2 regions of the Klebsiella sp. Sb-30 genome follow, and region 1 is predicted to be linked to the other one. Evidence: predicted binding sites of a transcription regulator. Region 1 holds the regulator's gene; the other holds the start of a gene.

Region 1 (8,877 bases):
GCGGGCAGCATATTCAGCTGGCGCTACCCGATCCGCTGCTGCTGGTTCACGTCGACGGCCCGCTGTTTGAACGAGTGCTGATTAATCTGCTGGAGAATGCGCTGAAATATGCCGGCTCGAAAGCGCAGATCGGCATTGCGGCGCAGGCCGATGAGCAGCAGCTGCGCTTAGAGGTGTGGGATAATGGCCCCGGGATCCCAACGGGCCAGGAACAGGCTATCTTTGATAAGTTCGCCCGCGGACATAAAGAGTCGGCGATCCCTGGCGTCGGGCTGGGTCTGGCCATCTGTCGGGCGATCGTTGAAGTGCACGGCGGTACGATCGGCGCCTATACGCGGCCAGAGGGCGGTGCCTGCTTCCGTGTTACACTCCCCAGGGAAACGGCCCCGGGGCTGGATGAATGGAGCGGAGCGGCGTAACGCTGCCCCGGCCAGATGCCCGCGCGGCGCTGCTGTGCGCCTGCCCGGGCTACCGGTCTTGCGCGCGAGTAGCCCGGGAGGCGTTTCTGAAGGAGAGGGTCCTATCTGTCTGAACGGGAAGAACGGGTGATAAACGTACTGATTATTGAAGATGAACATGCAATCCGTCGCTTTCTGCGCACCGCGCTGGAAGCCGACGGTATGCGCGTATTTGAAGCCGATACCCTGCAGCGGGGTCTTATTGAAGCTGCAACCCGCAAACCTGATTTAGTCATCCTCGATCTTGGGCTACCCGACGGCGACGGTAATGAATTTATTCGCGACGTGCGCCAGTGGAGTCAGATGCCAATTATCGTGCTGTCGGCTCGCACCGAGGAGCACGATAAAATTGCCGCGCTTGACGCCGGCGCCGATGACTATCTTAGTAAGCCCTTTGGCATTGGCGAACTGCAGGCGAGATTGAGAGTTGCGATGCGCCGACATGCCGGCGCGCAAGCCGACGAGCCGCTGGTGCGCTTCGCCGATATTGAAGTCGATATTCCCGCCCGCCGCATCGTCCGCGGTGACGAAGAGCTCCACCTGACGCCGATTGAATTCCGTCTGCTGGCGGTGCTGTTAAATAATCCCGGCAAGGTCCTCACCCAGCGCCAGCTGCTCAATCAGGTGTGGGGGCCAAATGCGGTGGAACACAGCCATTATTTACGCATTTATATGGGGCATCTGCGGCAAAAGCTGGAAGTTGACCCGGCGCGCCCGCAGCATTTACTGACCGAAACGGGGATCGGCTATCGGTTTATGCCATAGCGCGACGCCTGTCGTCATCATGCGGGCACCACCGATTAAAAACAGCGAACCGATGAGTGGGGGCAATAAAAAAGGGTCCCATGATGACCATGGAACCCTTCTGTGCCACTCAACAGGAACAACCGCGCCTTACCGGGACGACGCTCCTCTGAGAATGCCTGTTCGTTTCACCTGACTCAGGCGTTTTTCAGCACTTCGCTGACGATTTCCACCGCTTCTTTCTCGATCTGCTTACGATGTTCTTCACCCAGGAAGCTCTCGCAGTAGATCTTGTAAGCATCTTCCGTACCTGACGGACGCGCGGCGAACCAGCCGTTGTCGGTCATCACTTTCAGGCCACCAATCGATGCGCCGTTGCCCGGCGCGGCGGTCAGACGTGCGGTGATCGGATCGCCGGCCAACTGGCTGGCGCTGACCATTTCCGGCGACAGCTTAGACAGCGCCGCTTTCTGTGCGGATGTAGCCGAAGCCTGCAGACGGTTATAGCTCGGCGCGCCGAAGCGGGCAGCCAGTTCGTCGTAGTGCTCCTGCGGGTTTTTACCGGTGACGGCGGTGATTTCCGCCGCCAGCAGGCACATGATGATACCGTCTTTGTCGGTCGACCACGGGGTTCCGTCAAAACGCAGGAACGATGCGCCCGCGCTCTCTTCGCCGCCAAAACCGAAGCTGCCATCGAACAGACCGTCAACAAACCATTTAAAGCCCACCGGCACTTCCACCAGCTTGCGGCCCAGGTCGTTAACCACGCGATCGATCATCGCGGAGGAGACCAGCGTCTTACCAACGGCGACATCCTGGCCCCACTGCGGACGATGCTGGAACAGGTAGTTAATCGCCACCGCCAGATAGTGGTTCGGGTTCATCAGACCCGCCGGCGTGACGATGCCGTGACGGTCATAATCCGGATCGTTAGCAAAAGCCAGATCGAACTTATCGCGCAGCGCCAGCAGCCCTGCCATCGCACACTCAGAAGAGCAGTCCATGCGAATGGCGCCGTCTTTATCGAGGTGCATAAAGCGGAAGGTTTGATCGACGTGATCGTTGACGATAGTCAGGTCGAGTTTGTAGTACTCGGCAATACGTTTCCAGTATTCGATACCGGAACCTCCCAACGGATCGACCCCGAGCTTCAGACCGGCTTTCTGAATCGCCGCCATGTCGACGATATCCGCCAGCCCTTCGATAAACGGTTGCACCAGATCCTGCTCTTTAACATGACCGGATGCCAGTGCCGCATCGAGGGAGATGCGCTTGACGCCCTGCAGACCCGAGGCCAGCAGTTCGTTAGCGCGATTCTCTACCACTTTGGTGACGTTGGTATCAGCCGGGCCGCCGTTCGGCGGGTTGTACTTAATACCGCCATCTTCCGGCGGGTTATGAGACGGCGTAATCACGATGCCGTCCGCCAGCGGACCACCTTTTTTGTTGTGCACCAGGATGGCATTGGAAATGGCCGGCGTCGGGGTGAAACCGTTGTTTTCCTGCACGATAACATCAACGCCGTTGGCCGCCAGCACTTCCAGTACGGAAATAAAGGCCGGTTCGGAGAGCGCGTGGGTATCTTTACCCACGTAGCAGGGACCGGTAATCCCGTTCTTCGCGCGGTCTTCCGCAATCGCCTGAGCGATCGCCAGAATATGCTGCTCATTGAAGTTATGGCGCCCTGCACTGCCACGATGGCCAGAGGTGCCAAACTTCACCGCATGCTCCGCGTTGCCCGCTTCCGGCTTCAGTACGTAGTACTGCGCGGTCAGCTGAGCGACGTTAATCAAATCACTCTGTTGTGCAGGCTGACCCGCACGCTTATCGATTGCCATTGCCTGATCCTTCTGATGCAAGGTGAATAAAACTAGATCGTGCCGCAGACCTTCTCAATTAATTCCGCTGGGAACTGCATCGACTGCATGATGTGTTCGATCATGCTGCACTTACGACCGGTATTGGTATTGGTGATAACCCACCACGGAGTACCAGGAACCTGTTTCGGTTTGGTCTGGTTACCGCTTTTTAGCAGGATCCGCGAATCTTCGGCAAAGTACACGCGGGTGCGCCCGTGCAGAGACTCGGTGGCCTCAGCAAACGCTTTGTTATCTAAGGAGTACAGCGTGGTCAGGACCAGCATGAAGCGGTTTACCGCGCGTTTTTGTTCGGCGTATTCATCAGATAACAGCAGCTCGCGCATCGCGCGGACTTTATCTTTTGCCGGATTCACGGGCTTCGCTTCGACGGCAGGCGTCGCAGCCGGCGCCGGCGCAGCTTTTACGACCGGTGCGGCAGTCTGGGAAACGGCGGAAAATTTCAGCATGCGCCGTAAAATGTCGGATGCACTCTCGCCAATATGCTGGGTGTGGCTGGCAATATAGCGATAGAGATCATCATCAACTTCAATTGTTTTCATCTTAATCCAGTGCGATATCTTATTCTGAATACAAGTTGTCAGGATTATAAGGACAAATCCTGACCGCGGATAGCGTCAAACCAGGATGGCGGTAAAACTCAGATAGCTCTGGGTCTTGCAGCCGGATGGCAGAATGTCCAACATAATACCCTAACCCGACGAAGCGAAAAAAAGAACTTTGCCATGAAATTAAATAGCCGCACGCAATCTGCACAAAATCCGCACAATAATTCCCCTGTTGTCCTGGTTCACGGTCTGTTTGGTAGTCTCGACAACCTGGGCATCCTCGCCCGCGACCTGGTGAACGACTACGATATTTTGCAGGTTGATATGCGCAACCACGGTCTTTCCCCCCGTTCGCCGGAGATGACCTACGCGGCGATGGCGCAGGATCTGATCGATACTCTTGACGATCGGCAGATAGAGAAAGCCACCTTTATTGGTCATTCGATGGGGGGGAAAGCGGTCATGGCGCTTACCGCACTGGCGCCGGAGCGCATCGCTGGCCTGGTCGCCATTGATATTGCCCCGGTGGACTATCACGTGCGCCGTCATGATGAAATTTTCAACGCCATCAATGCCGTCACCGACGCCGGCGCCGCGTCCCGTCAGCAGGCGGCCACGGTGATGCGCCAACATCTGCAGGAAGAAGGCGTGATTCAGTTTCTGCTGAAATCCTTCGTTGATGGCCAGTGGCGCTTCAACGTACCGGTATTATGGGATCAATATCCGCACATCGTGGGCTGGCAAACGGTTCCTGCCTGGCCTCATCCGACCCTGTTCATCCCGGGAGGCAACTCGCCGTACGTCACCGATGAGTATCGCGATACCCTGCTCGCCCAGTTCCCACAGGCGCGAGCGCACGTCATCGCCGGCGCCGGCCACTGGGTGCATGCGGAGAAACCGGAAGCCGTCCTGCGCGCCATTCGTCGCTATCTGACCGCTTTGCAGGCTTAACTGGCTAAAAACTGCCCGACCGCGCTGCAGAATGCCCGCGGTCGTTGGCGCAGCGGTTCGCCTGATGTATTATGGCGCGCTATCTGTGTCGGCTATAGCCCGGCAACTTGTTTCCCCGAAGTCACTCTGAATCATGGCAAAAGAACAAACGGACCGTACGACATTAGATTTGTTCGCAACCGAGCGTCGCCCGGGTAGACCAAAGACCAATCCGCTTTCGCGCGATGAACAACTGCGCATAAATAAACGCAATCAGCTCAAACGCGACAAAGTTCGCGGCCTGAAGCGTGTGGAGTTAAAACTCAACGCTGAAGCGGTTGATGCGCTCAACGAGCTGGCGGAAGCTCGCAATATGAACCGCAGCGATTTGATCGAAGAGATGCTGATGAACCAGCTGGCAACCCTGCACAGCCGGGATAAAGCCTGAAAATCCTCAAAAAAACACTTTCATGTAGCAGAGTGTGCAGTCGGGCGTGATTGCTGTTTCCGCGCCCTCCCCTGTTCTGCTATGATTGCCGTTATCTGCGGGCATTACGCCACTACCACATCATTAAGTTTCAAGAGGTTATTTTACTCATGGCAATCATCGGCATCTTTTTTGGCAGCGACACGGGCAACACCGAGAATATTGCAAAAATGATTCAGAAGCAGCTTGGTAAAGATGTTGCTGATGTTCACGACATTGCCAAGAGCAGCAAAGAAGATCTGGAAGCCTACGACATCCTGCTGCTCGGCATTCCGACCTGGTACTACGGTGAAGCTCAGTGCGACTGGGATGACTTTTTCCCGACGCTGGAAGAGGTCGACTTTAACGGTAAACTGGTTGCGCTGTTTGGCTGCGGCGATCAGGAAGACTACGCGGAATACTTCTGTGACGCGCTGGGCACCATCCGCGACATCATTGAACCGCGCGGCGCCACCATCGTTGGCCACTGGCCGACCGCGGGCTATCATTTTGAAGCCTCTAAAGGCCTGGCGGATGACGATCACTTCGTCGGCCTGGCTATCGATGAAGACCGCCAGCCGGAACTGACCAACGAACGCGTGACTCAGTGGGTTAAGCAGGTCTCTGAAGAGCTGCACCTCGAAGAAATCAAAAACGCCTGATGATTGTGCGGCGTTACCGTTAAGTTTCGCCGCATTAATAGATAGAAGCAATCAAACTAATAGCTACAAGTTTTTAACTTTTAATCACATATCTGTACAATGTCCTCTGATTTAACGAGGTCAGGTGACGTAGTTTGTAGCTGGGACCTCGTTTTTGACAGCATACAAGGCCCGATACTTGCAGTTTTCATTTAACGATGGCAGTTCTATAATGAGACGCATTGCATCGGGTGATTCTCTGTATTACTTCCGCTGATGGAAGTAGATCGTTTAGCAACAGGACAGATTCCGCATGACTGACAACAATACCGCATTAAAGAAGGCTGGCCTGAAAGTCACACTTCCACGATTAAAAATCCTGGAAGTCCTGCAGGAACCGGATAACCATCACGTCAGTGCGGAAGATTTATACAAGCGCCTGATCGACATGGGTGAAGAGATTGGTCTCGCTACTGTTTATCGCGTGCTGAACCAGTTTGATGATGCTGGCATTGTGACTCGCCACAACTTCGAAGGCGGTAAATCTGTTTTCGAACTGACCCAGCAGCACCATCACGATCATCTTATTTGCCTCGATTGTGGCAAAGTGATCGAATTCAGCGATGAGTCTATCGAAGCGCGTCAGCGTGAAATCGCCCACCGCCACGGCATCCGTCTGACCAACCACAGTCTGTACCTTTACGGTCACTGTGCGGAAGGCGACTGCCGCGAAGATGAACATGCACACGACGCGCTGGAAAAGTAATTTCCCACCGCGTGGACCACAAAAAGCCAACCTGACGGTTGGCTTTTTTATGTGCAAACGCCTACCCTTTTCTGCGCGCGGTATGCTCGTCGAGAGCACGGGTAAACGGTTCCTCATCCCAGCGGTTTGCCAGCGCTTCTCGTACCAGAGCCTGTTGGGTTTTCGGTACCATTCCACCTAATGGTGGGTCGGTATCAAGATTGGTGGGGAATGAGTAGCCCCGGGCAGCCACGGCAATCAGTGCCTGAACATCGCCACAGGATTGCGCGCCATGAAAAACGCCTGATGGTTAACATCAGGCGTTTTTACTGACAGGATCTGGCGCCCGCGATCAGGGCCTGGTGTTGTTGCTGCGAATCTCTTTCCAGATACGATCGCAACGCGCTTTCACCGCCTGGTCATTGCCGGTACGGGTCGCCTGAATACACTGTTGGTAATCCAGAACGCGCACGCTTTCCTGGTTGGCAAACGCCTGATGCTGTTTATCTTCTTTCAGCACGTCGAGAACGCTCTGGCAGGCCTGAACCTTATCCGGATTCCCTTCCGCCGTATTGATACAGGCGCTGTAAGCATCTTTTAGTTTCGTATCTTCTTTTGGCGCGGGGGACTGCGTACAGGCTACCAGGCCCGATGCCATAACCGCGATGAGCAATAGCTTCTTCATAATTGACCTCTCAGGTTTGCGGCAGGTTTACGCCTGCCGCCGCGGCATCAGAAAATAGTGAACGGAGCAATAACCATGAACTTCACGTCACGCTCATCCTGGAAGATATTGCCATAGCCACCGCTCCAGCTCGGGATGTCGGAGTGGTTGTCGTATTGGGTAAAGTGCAGTTTAAACAGCGTTCCTTTTGCCCGGCCGTCCTGTACGGTGTACATGGCATCGAGGCTATACGCGGACTCTTCCAGCCGTTTGTCCGGATTGTAATAGGCGTCCGGCGTGGACATTCTGCCCGGTTTGGCATCCCATGCGTAGACGTAAGAGGCGCCAAACGCCCAGCCCGGCATATTCCAGTTTTTCATGTCATACATCGCGCCGAAGAACACCGCTTTTTCACCGTTGGCGTTGAAGTCAGAACGGTTATCCCACCATACATCAAGACGACCGTTGGAAGAGGCATAGGTTGGGGTCATACGCTGCAGGAAGTAGCCCTGCTGGCCTTCAGCTTTCACCCAGGTGCCTTCCAGACGCAGGTCGAGGACATCAGCAACCTTGTAGCCAAAGGTCAGCGCCTGCAGCCAGGCAGTACCGTCGTAGATATCGTTCGTGCCGCCGTTACTGACTTTGTCGCGCGTACCATAGAACTGGTAGCTGGTGTTTAACGGCGTACCCGCGATATCAAATTTGTAGCTGGCCTTGGCAAAATACTGGTCGATATAGCCTTCAGCCTGGCCAAACGCCGCTTCCAGCACGAGGTCATTTTTAAAATCGTATTTGGCGCCCAGGGAGTGCAGATAATCGACTTTGGTTTTCTTGTCGTTCTGGTAGAAATTATCCATCTCGATGTGCCATGGCGCTTTGTATTCGTTCGTCCACATATAGGAGAAACTCAGCGCGCCGGCATCACCGTAATCAAAGTTGGCGCCGGCTTCAGCCCCCTGGTAAGTACCCGGCATAAAGCTCCAGTGCGGAGCCAGCAGCGTTTGCCCGGTTGGCTGGATATAACCGCCGCGAGCCCACACCGGGCCATATTTAAATTTCGCCGCAGCTTTATACAGGCTGATTCCGCTCTTATCGCCAGAGTAATCTTCGTCGTAGGCTTTATTCTTTGAGGAGAAGGCAATTTCGTTCGGGTGACCGCTTTCGCTGCTTTCCGCCATTTCAATTGCGGTGAAGGCAGCCACGTCAATACCAAACATATCAGCGGCATAGCCGGACTGGAAATCCAGATTGGCGTTCCAGGTCGAATGGGAAAGGTTGGTTTTGTATTTATCGCCGTCGGTCACATCTTTCCGGTCGCGCTCACGCTGCCAGTAGTAGATGCCGCCGGTTAAGGTGGAATCATCAATAAAACCTGCTGCGCTGGCCTGCGGAACAACGATCCAGCCCGACATCGCGGTGACGGCGGCAATAGCCAGCGCCAGCGTACTACGTTTGCCACTAAACGTACGCATGTGCATATCCTCTTTGACGTTTTAAAAACGCGGAGCCAAAGGCAAGCCGCGAAAAAATAAATAAGACTGCTAAAAAGGTGGAGCGGTAAAAGCCGCGTAACCACTGTTGATAGACTATTTTTCGTGACGCGAATTATCAATCTCTTTCGCCGATCAAAGCTTAAGATTATGACAAAGCGCACATATTCTATTTCTTTTTGTAACAATATCAGGCCTCATCCTTTTTTATACGTAAGTAATTACTAAATAGAAAGAAAATACAGAATGAAAGCGCTTACAGCCGTTTTGTGTACCGGTGGGAGGAGTGGCAGAGCTGACAGATATGACAAACA
Region 2 (8,877 bases), 2.4 Mb from region 1:
TTCAGGGAATCATAACGAAGAATGAGACAACGTCAGGAGTTGATTATGAGCGCACAACCGCATCTGCAGGCTCAACCGCTGGTCTGGGGCCACGGCCCACGCACTTTTGAGGTGTTCCTTGAGCCAACCTGCCCGTTTTCCGTCCGGGCGTTCAATAAGCTCGACGAGCTACTGGACGAAGTCGGCGCGGATAATGTGACCATCAAGATTCGCCTGCAGTCGCAGCCGTGGCATCTTTTCTCCGGCGTCATCGTGCGCTGCATTCTTGCCGCCTCGACGCTCCCGCACGGCAGAGAGCAGGCGCACAGGGTGTTAAAAGCCGTCGCCGACCATCGCGAAGAGTTTGAATTTACCGACCATTGCAGCGGGCCGAATATGGAGACCACGCCGCAGCAGATAATCCAGCGCATTGAGCGCTATAGCCAGGTTCTGCTCTCGACGGCCTTCGCCCGCCCTGAGCTGCAGGCTGAAATTAAATGGCATTGCAAATACGCGCGACAGAACGGTATTCATGTCTCGCCTACCTTTATGGTCAACGGTCTGGTGCAGCCGGACCTTGGCAGCAGCGACGATATCAGCGTATGGGCCGCGCGGATTATGGCCTGAGTCCTCCTCGCCCCGGTTGCGCGACGCTGGCCGGGGCCAATAAGCCTCACACTGTTAAACCTGCTTAGTATCTCCTGCTACACTCCCTCAACGGCTCACTAAAAAGGCAGGTCCTCATGTCAGAGAATAACTACCAACCACCTAAAGTGTGGGAGTGGAAGCAAAACAACGGCGGCGCGTTCGCCAACATCAACCGTCCCGTCTCCGGCGCAACCCATGAAAAAACGCTACCGGTCGGCTCACATCCGCTGCAGCTCTACTCCCTGGGCACGCCCAACGGCCAGAAGGTGACCATCCTGCTGGAAGAGCTGCTGGCGCTCGGCGTGAGCGGCGCGGAATACGATGCCTGGCTGATTCGCATTGGTGAAGGCGATCAGTTCTCCAGCGGTTTTGTTGAGGTAAACCCCAACTCAAAAATTCCCGCACTGAGCGACCACTCCACCACCCCGCCGACGCGCGTATTTGAGTCCGGCAGCATCCTGCTGTACCTCGCTGAGAAGTTTGGTTTCTTCCTGCCTAAAGATCCCGCCGGGCGGACCGAAACCCTTAACTGGCTGTTCTGGTTACAGGGCGCAGCCCCGTTCCTCGGCGGCGGTTTTGGCCACTTCTTTAACTATGCGCCGGTGAAAATCGAGTATGCGATTGACCGCTTCACGATGGAGGCCAAACGTCAGCTCGACGTGCTGGATAAACAGCTCGCCCGCAATCGCTATGTTTCCGGGGAAGAGTACACTATCGCCGATATGGCTATCTGGCCGTGGTACGGCAATGTGGTGCTCGGTGGGGTGTATAACGCCGCGGAATTCCTTGACGCCGGCAGCTATAAAAACGTCCTGCGCTGGGCGCAGGACATCGCCAATCGTCCGGCAGTCAAACGCGGGCGTATCGTCAACCGGACCAACGGCCCGCTTAACGAGCAGCTGCATGAACGCCACAGCGCCAGCGACTTCGATACCCTGACCGAAGACAAACGCCAGGCATAACGCCTCCTCTACCGGAGGCTTCGGCCTTCGGTAGTTAACTTTCCAGCCGGTATCCCGCCATAAAGTAACGCATGGCGGTACAGGAATGCCCTTCCCTGAAGAAATCCATGACCATGTTTCTGTCCAGGCCATAGCGGCGGGTGAGGATCCCGGCCTCCCAGGCGCTAAGCTGACGATCGCCGGTTTTTTCAAACATACGCTGAGAATAACCGAGGACAAACCCACGTTTATAATCCGCGCAAAAACCGGCTGCGTTGCTGGCGCTTTCAGCCTGAGAAGCCTTCAGTCCCGCCATTAAACCTTTGCCAAAATGGTTATCCATCGCTTTCCCCCCTCAATCGTTATATACAAAATTATATAGCGATTTTTTGAGCGAGTGCCAGCGCTATTTCCGCCCTTTTTAGCCGAGATATTTGGCAAACCACGCCAGCGTTCGCTGCCAGGCGAGCTCAGCGGCGGCGCGGTCATAACGCGGCGTGGAGTCGTTGTGAAAACCGTGGTTCACCTGAGGATAGATATAGGCCTCGAACACTTTATGCTGCGCCTTCAGCGCCTGTTCATAGGCGGGCCAGCCGTCCGTGATGGGCTTATCCAGCTCCGCATAGTGCAGCAGCAGCGGCGCATGGATTTTATCGACATCCGCGATCGGCGGCTGGCGGCCATAAAACGGCACTGCGCAGGCCAGTTCCGGGATCGCCACGGCGGCAGCATTACACACACCGCCGCCGTAACAAAAACCGGTTATTCCCACTTTGCCGCTCGCCTGCGGATGTTTTTCCATAAAGGCGACGGCGGCAAAAAAGTCGTTCATCAGCTTCTGCGGATCGACTTTCTGCTGAAGCTCTCTCCCTTCGTCGTCATTGCCGGGATAGCCGCCCACCGAACTCAGGCCATCCGGTGCCAGCGCGATGTAACCGGCTTTGGCCACTCGCCGGGCGACATCTTCGATATAGGGATTCAGCCCGCGATTCTCATGCACGACGATCACCGACGCCGGTTTTACGCTTGATTTCGTCGGCGCCACCAGATACCCGCGCACCTCTCCGTGCCCCTCGGGAGAAGGATAGCGAATATATTCCGCATGAATATCCGGGTCGGTAAACGAGACCTGCCCGGCAAGCGCATAGTTGGGTTTCAGCAGATTAAACAGCGCCAGGGCGGTCATGCCACCGACGGCGTACTTCCCGGCCAGTTGTAAAAACTCCCTCTTGCTGATTTTGCCGTGCGCGTAATAGTCGTAGTACTCCAGCAGCTCTTGCGGAAAATCTTTCGCCGTCAGTCGCGTCATCATCTCTTCTCCGGAAATTAACCCCCTTTAAGCAAAGCATAAGCGCGCGGTGACGCCAGCAATCTTACGCATTGTGATCCAGCAAACGCTGCCGGCGTGCCATACCAGTTAAAATGGAAACGACGTTTTAATTTATAAGGAGAGAACATGTCCTGGTTAGCTGACGCCACCCGCTACGATTGCATGCAGTACCGCTACTGCGGTAAAAGCGGCCTGCAGTTGCCCCTTTTGTCGTTGGGACTGTGGCACAACTTTAGTCACGGTCACGCGCTGGATGACCAACGCGCCCTGCTACGCAAGGCCTTTGACCTGGGCATTACCCATTTCGATCTGGCGAATAACTACGGGCCGCCGCCCGGCAGCGCGGAGGAAAACTTTGGCCGCCTGCTGCGCGAGGATTTTGCCGCCTACCGCGACGAGCTGATTGTGGCGACGAAAGCAGGCTATTCCATGTGGCCAGGCCCCTATGGCAACGGTAGTTCGCGAAAATATCTGCTCGCCAGCCTCGACCAGAGCCTGCAGCGGATGGGACTGGATTACGTCGATATTTTCTATTCGCATCGCGTCGATGAAAATACGCCGATGGAAGAGACTGCCGCAGCCCTGGCGCAGGCGGTACAGAGCGGTAAAGCCTTGTATGTCGGTATCTCCTCCTATTCGCCGGAACGAACGCAGCAAATGGCCGCACTTTTGCGCGACTGGAAGATCCCGCTGCTTATTCACCAGCCGTCTTATAACCTGCTCAACCGCTGGGTCGATACCAGCGGACTGCTGGATACGCTGGAGGAGAACGGCGTCGGCTGTATCGCCTTTACGCCGCTGGCGCAGGGCCTGCTGACCGGTAAATATCTACAGCAGATCCCGGAGGGTTCGCGGATGTTCTACGAAGGGAAAAGAGCGCGCGGGCTGACGGAAAATATGCTCAGTGAGTCAAATCTGAACAGCCTGCGCTTACTGCAGGAGATGGCCCACAGCCGCGGGCAGAGTATGGCGCAAATGGCGCTGAGCTGGCTGCTGAAGGATCGTCGGGTCACGTCGGTGCTGATTGGCGCCAGCCGCCCACAGCAGCTGGAGGAGAACGTACAGGCGCTAAAAAATCTGACGTTTAGCGCAGAAGAGCTGTCGCAGATTGACCAGCACGTCGCGGATGGTCAGCTCAATTTATGGCAAACCTCGTCGGATAAATAAGTCACCTGCCCGGCGGCTCTGCGCCGGCGGGCTAGTGTATTAGTGCTTGCCCTTGGTCAGACGATCGAGATAGCCCATCACAAACGCCGACAGCACAAAGGTCAGGTGGATAATGACGTACCACATCAGCTTGTTGTCCGGTACGTTTTTCGCGTCCATAAACACCCGCAGCAGATGGATAGAGGAGATTGCAACAATCGACGCCGCCACTTTATTTTTCAGGGAGGTGGCATCCATTTTGCCCAGCCAGCTGAGCTTTTCTTTACCTTCATTGATATCCAGCTGGGAGACAAAATTTTCGTAGCCGGAGAACATCACCATCACCAGCAGACCGCCTACCAGCGTCATATCGACCAGCGACAGCAGCGTCAGAATCAGCTCCGACTCGCCCACGCTGAAGATGTGCGGCAGTATGTGGAAAATCTCCTGAAAAAATTTGATCGACAGCGCAATCAGCCCGAGCGAAAGACCAAAATAAACCGGCGCCAACAACCAGCGTGAGGCATACATAGCATTTTCCAGAAAGCGTTCCATAAGATCCTGTGAGTTAACAAAAAAACGTTCGGCATTATATCGCAACCCGCCGTGGCGATTGCAACCTCCCGCCGCTGAGCGTCAGGCATAAAAAAAGGCTGGCGCATGGCCAGCCTGAGAAGCGTCGTCGGGGGGGTTATTTCGCTTTTACGGTTTCTTCACCCACCAGACCAATCTTCAGATAACCCGCCTGGTGCAGGGTATCCATGACCTTCATCATCGTCTCATAATCCACGGTTTTGTCCGCGCGGAAGAAGACGGTGGTATCTTTCTTCCCTTCAGTCAGCGAATCCAGCGCGCCGATCATGCTCTCTTCGGTAATGGGATCGTTGCCGAGGAACATCGTTTTATCCGCTTTCACCGACAGATAAATCGGCTTTTCCGGACGCGGCTGCGGCTGACTTGAGGAGGCCGGAAGGTTGACCTTCACATCCACGGTCGCCAGCGGTGCCGCCACCATAAAGATGATCAACAGCACCAGCATGACGTCGATAAACGGCGTGACGTTGATGTCATGCATTTCGCCGTTATCATCGAGGTTTTCGTTAAAATGCATTGCCATAAAGCATTAACCTACTCGTAATTTTTGCGCGGTACGGACCGGTTTTACGCCGCTGGCGCTCAGATCCAGGTCACGGCTTTGCAGCAGCAGCACCTGCGCGGCAACATCGCCGAGCGACGCTTTGTAGCTACCGATCATGCGGGCAAAAATGTTATAGATAACCACGGCAGGAATCGCCGCAAACAGGCCGATAGCCGTTGCCAGCAGCGCTTCAGCGATGCCCGGTGCAACGACTGCAAGGTTGGTAGTCTGCGTCTGCGCAATGCCGATGAAGCTGTTCATGATACCCCAGACGGTACCAAACAGGCCGACGAACGGGGAAATCGCCCCGATGGTCGCCAGATAACCGTTGCCGCGGCCCATGTAACGGCCGACGAACGCCACGCGACGCTCAAGGCGGAAACCGGTACGCTCTTTAATCCCTTCGTTATCTTCGACGCCTTCAGAGAGCGCCAGCTCGTTCTGTGCTTCGTTGATAAGCTGGGTGCTTAAGCTTTTCGGGTGGAAACTGCTGGCGATATCGCTGGCCTGATCGAGAGAACGAGCCTCGCCGAGCAACTGCTGTTCGCGCTTGAGACGGCGCTTACTGGAGAGCATTTCAGCACCTTTGCCGAAAAAGATAGCCCAAGTGACTATCGACGCCAAAATCAGGCCAATCATCACGACCTTAACGACAATATCGGCATGATGATACATACCCCAAACGGACAGGTCCGCCTGCATCAAATTATTACCCACGCTGAATCTCCAGGACGTCAATCACAAAATCTGAGCACAATAATATCAAAAAAGCATCGAATTGATAGTGGTTCTCATTAGTATTTACACTGTGCAGCAAATCACGTTTAGATTCCTTGCGCTTACGCAGTAAAAAAGTGGCCGACCGCGGATTTCGCAAAATTTTTGCCCGTATCGGCCATTCCCCGGTACAGGTTGGGCCATTCATGTTAGTTTAGACGTCCAGACGTATAAAACCAGGTAAAAAAACATGGCTGATAAACATCTTGATACCGCGCTGGTCAATGCCGGGCGCAGTAAAAAATATACTCAGGGCTCGGTCAACAGCGTGATTCAGCGTGCTTCATCGCTGGTGTTCGAGACTGTCGAAGCCAAAAAGCACGCCACCCGCAACCGGGCAAAAGGCGAGCTGTTTTACGGCCGTCGCGGGACATTGACCCACTTTTCGTTACAGGAAGCCATGTGTGAACTGGAAGGTGGCGCCGGGTGCGCGCTGTTTCCCTGCGGCGCCGCAGCCGTTGCCAATACTATTCTGGCCTTCGTTGAACAGGGCGACCATGTCCTGATGACCAACACCGCGTATGAGCCCAGCCAGGACTTTTGCACTAAAATCCTCGCGAAGCTCGGCGTCACCACCAGCTGGTTCGATCCGCTGATTGGCGCCGATATCGCCCGCCAGATTCAGCCAAACACCCGGGTGGTGTTCCTCGAGTCTCCCGGCTCTATCACCATGGAAGTTCACGACGTTCCGGCAATCGTTGCCGCCGTACGCCGCGTTGCCCCACAGGCGATTATCATGATCGACAACACCTGGGCTGCCGGCGTGCTGTTTAAAGCGCTGGATTTTGGCGTCGATATCTCCATCCAGGCCGGGACGAAATACCTGATAGGCCACTCTGATGCGATGGTCGGCACCGCGGTATCCAACGCACGCTGTTGGGATCAGCTGCGGGAAAACGCCTACCTGATGGGGCAAATGGTCGATGCGGATACCGCCTATATGACCAGCCGCGGCCTGCGCACCCTTGGCGTGCGCCTGCGTCAGCATCATGAAAGCAGCCTGCGTATCGCCGAATGGCTGGCGCAACATCCGCAGGTCGCGCGCGTCAATCACCCTGCGCTACCGGGCAGCAAAGGCCACGAGTTCTGGCAGCGCGATTTTACCGGCAGCAGCGGCCTGTTCTCTTTTGTCCTCAATAAACGTCTGACCGACGCCGAGCTTGCTGCATACCTCGACAACTTCAGCTTGTTCAGCATGGCCTACTCCTGGGGCGGTTTTGAATCGCTGATTCTGGCTAACCAGCCGGAACAAATCGCCTCAATTCGTCCGGAAGCTGAAGTCGATTTCAGCGGCACGCTGATTCGCGTCCATATCGGTTTAGAAAATGTTGACGATCTGCTGGCGGATTTAGCGGCAGGCTTCTCCCGTATCGTGTAAAGTGGCAGCGAGTGGCAACAATAGCGGACGTTCTGCGTAAGGCGGCCGCTTTTGTTGCGCCCGAGATCAAGGTGTTCGGGGCTCTTCAGGAGTACACTAGTCAAAAATACGGTACCACTTAGGAAAGTCCATGGTTGTCATTCAAGAGATTGTCGCCGCCCTGTGGCAACATGATTTTGCCGCGCTGGCAAACCCCCAGGTCGTGGGCGTTGTATATCTGGTCATGTTCATGACATTGTTTCTGGAAAACGGTCTGCTGCCCGCGTCATTTTTACCCGGGGACAGCCTGCTGCTGCTCGCCGGTGCGCTCATAGCCAAAGGCGTCATGGACTTTGTGCCGACTCTTGCCATCCTTACCGCCGCTGCCAGCCTCGGCTGCTGGCTGAGCTATCTGCAGGGACGCTGGCTTGGCAATACCGAAACCGTTAAAGGCTGGCTCGCCCATCTGCCGCAGAAGTACCATCAACGTGCGACCTGTATGTTTGATAAACATGGTCTTCTGGCGCTGCTGGCCGGTCGTTTCCTCGCCTTCGTGCGCACCCTGCTGCCAACGATGGCCGGCATTTCCGGGCTCTCCAACCGCCGCTTTCAGTTCTTCAACTGGCTCAGCGCGCTGCTGTGGGTCGGCGTGGTTACCGGTCTGGGCTATGCGCTCAGCATGATCCCGTTTGTGAAGCGACATGAAGACCAGGTCATGACCTGCCTGATGATTCTGCCAATCGCGCTGCTGGTGGCCGGGCTGGTGGGTACCCTGGTAGTGGTCATTAAGAAAAAGTTCTGCAGCGCGTAATAAAGCATAAATAAGGGAGGGGCCCTCCCTTATTCTCCCCCCTCGCTAACCAGCCTGCCGTTGAGTAACACCAGCCGCCTGTCAGCCAGCGCCGCCGCTTCTTCCGGTTCGTGCGTCACCAGCACCACCGTCACCGCATGGCGTCGCAGAGAACGCACCGCTTCCCATAGCCGGACACGGGTCCCGCGATCGAGGCTTGAGAAAGGCTCGTCCAGCAGCAGCAGCCTGGGGCGGGAGATCAGCGCCCTGGAGAGCGCCGCCCGCTGCTGCTCCCCGCCGGAAATCTGCCGCGGATAGCGCTCCGCCAGGTGAGCGATGCCCATCTCTTCCAGCAGATCCATCTGCTCCTTCTTGACCCGTGGAAGGCCCGCCGCGTACTGCGCCAGCGCGAGGTTGCCGCGAACCGTCAGGTAAGGAAAAAGGTAAAGACGCTGGTTGAGATAGCGGCACGGCCTTTGCCATGGCGGCAGGTCGTCAAGGCGCTGTCCGGCAAGATAAATCGTTCCCTGATAAGGAAGCGCTCCGGCAATCGCGTTCAGCATGGTGGTCTTGCCGCTCCCGGACGGCCCGGCGATCGCCACACAGCGTCCCTCCGGCACGCGGAAGCTTATCCCCTGCAAAATCCGCGTGGTGACATTTTCAACGCGCAACATACTCTCTCGCTTTATAGAGTCGTTGGATCCAGTGCAGAATCACCAGCAGCAGCCCTGCCAGCGCAATCAGCAGCAGCGAGCAGCCTATCGCCAGTGA

What was found. Region 1 encodes Fur, which represses iron uptake genes when iron is present. Its sites were predicted from a motif close to ATAATAATGAGAACNACTATCAA; they were not measured.
Region 2: a site for Fur is predicted at 5,961-5,983, ahead of exbB (tol-pal system-associated acyl-CoA thioesterase). Genes of this name have one in related genera too.

What each region holds. Positions count from the first base shown of each region.
Region 1 covers NZ_CM172749.1:3,731,074-3,739,950, forward strand. The annotation lists gene kdpD (two-component system sensor histidine kinase KdpD) at 1-419, shown strand, start outside; gene kdpE (two-component system response regulator KdpE) at 546-1,223, shown strand; gene pgm (phosphoglucomutase (alpha-D-glucose-1,6-bisphosphate-dependent)) at 1,400-3,040, opposite strand; gene seqA (replication initiation negative regulator SeqA) at 3,073-3,621, opposite strand; gene ybfF (esterase) at 3,805-4,578, shown strand; gene ybfE (LexA regulated protein) at 4,712-5,005, shown strand; gene fldA (flavodoxin FldA) at 5,155-5,685, shown strand; gene fur (ferric iron uptake transcriptional regulator) at 5,978-6,430, shown strand; gene AC236I_RS17490 (ChiQ/YbfN family lipoprotein) at 6,762-7,094, opposite strand; gene chiP (chitoporin ChiP) at 7,142-8,545, opposite strand.
Region 2 covers NZ_CM172749.1:729,915-738,791, reverse strand. The annotation lists gene AC236I_RS03550 (DsbA family protein) at 46-606, shown strand; gene yghU (glutathione-dependent disulfide-bond oxidoreductase) at 723-1,589, shown strand; gene AC236I_RS03540 (DUF2623 family protein) at 1,624-1,911, opposite strand; gene yghX (YghX family hydrolase) at 1,990-2,877, opposite strand; gene mgrA (L-glyceraldehyde 3-phosphate reductase) at 3,025-4,065, shown strand; gene AC236I_RS03525 (TIGR00645 family protein) at 4,105-4,599, opposite strand; gene exbD (TonB system transport protein ExbD) at 4,736-5,161, opposite strand; gene exbB (tol-pal system-associated acyl-CoA thioesterase) at 5,168-5,899, opposite strand; gene metC (cystathionine beta-lyase) at 6,150-7,337, shown strand; gene yghB (DedA family general envelope maintenance protein YghB) at 7,468-8,127, shown strand; gene AC236I_RS03500 (ABC transporter ATP-binding protein) at 8,157-8,780, opposite strand; gene AC236I_RS03495 (ABC transporter permease) at 8,767-8,877, opposite strand, start outside.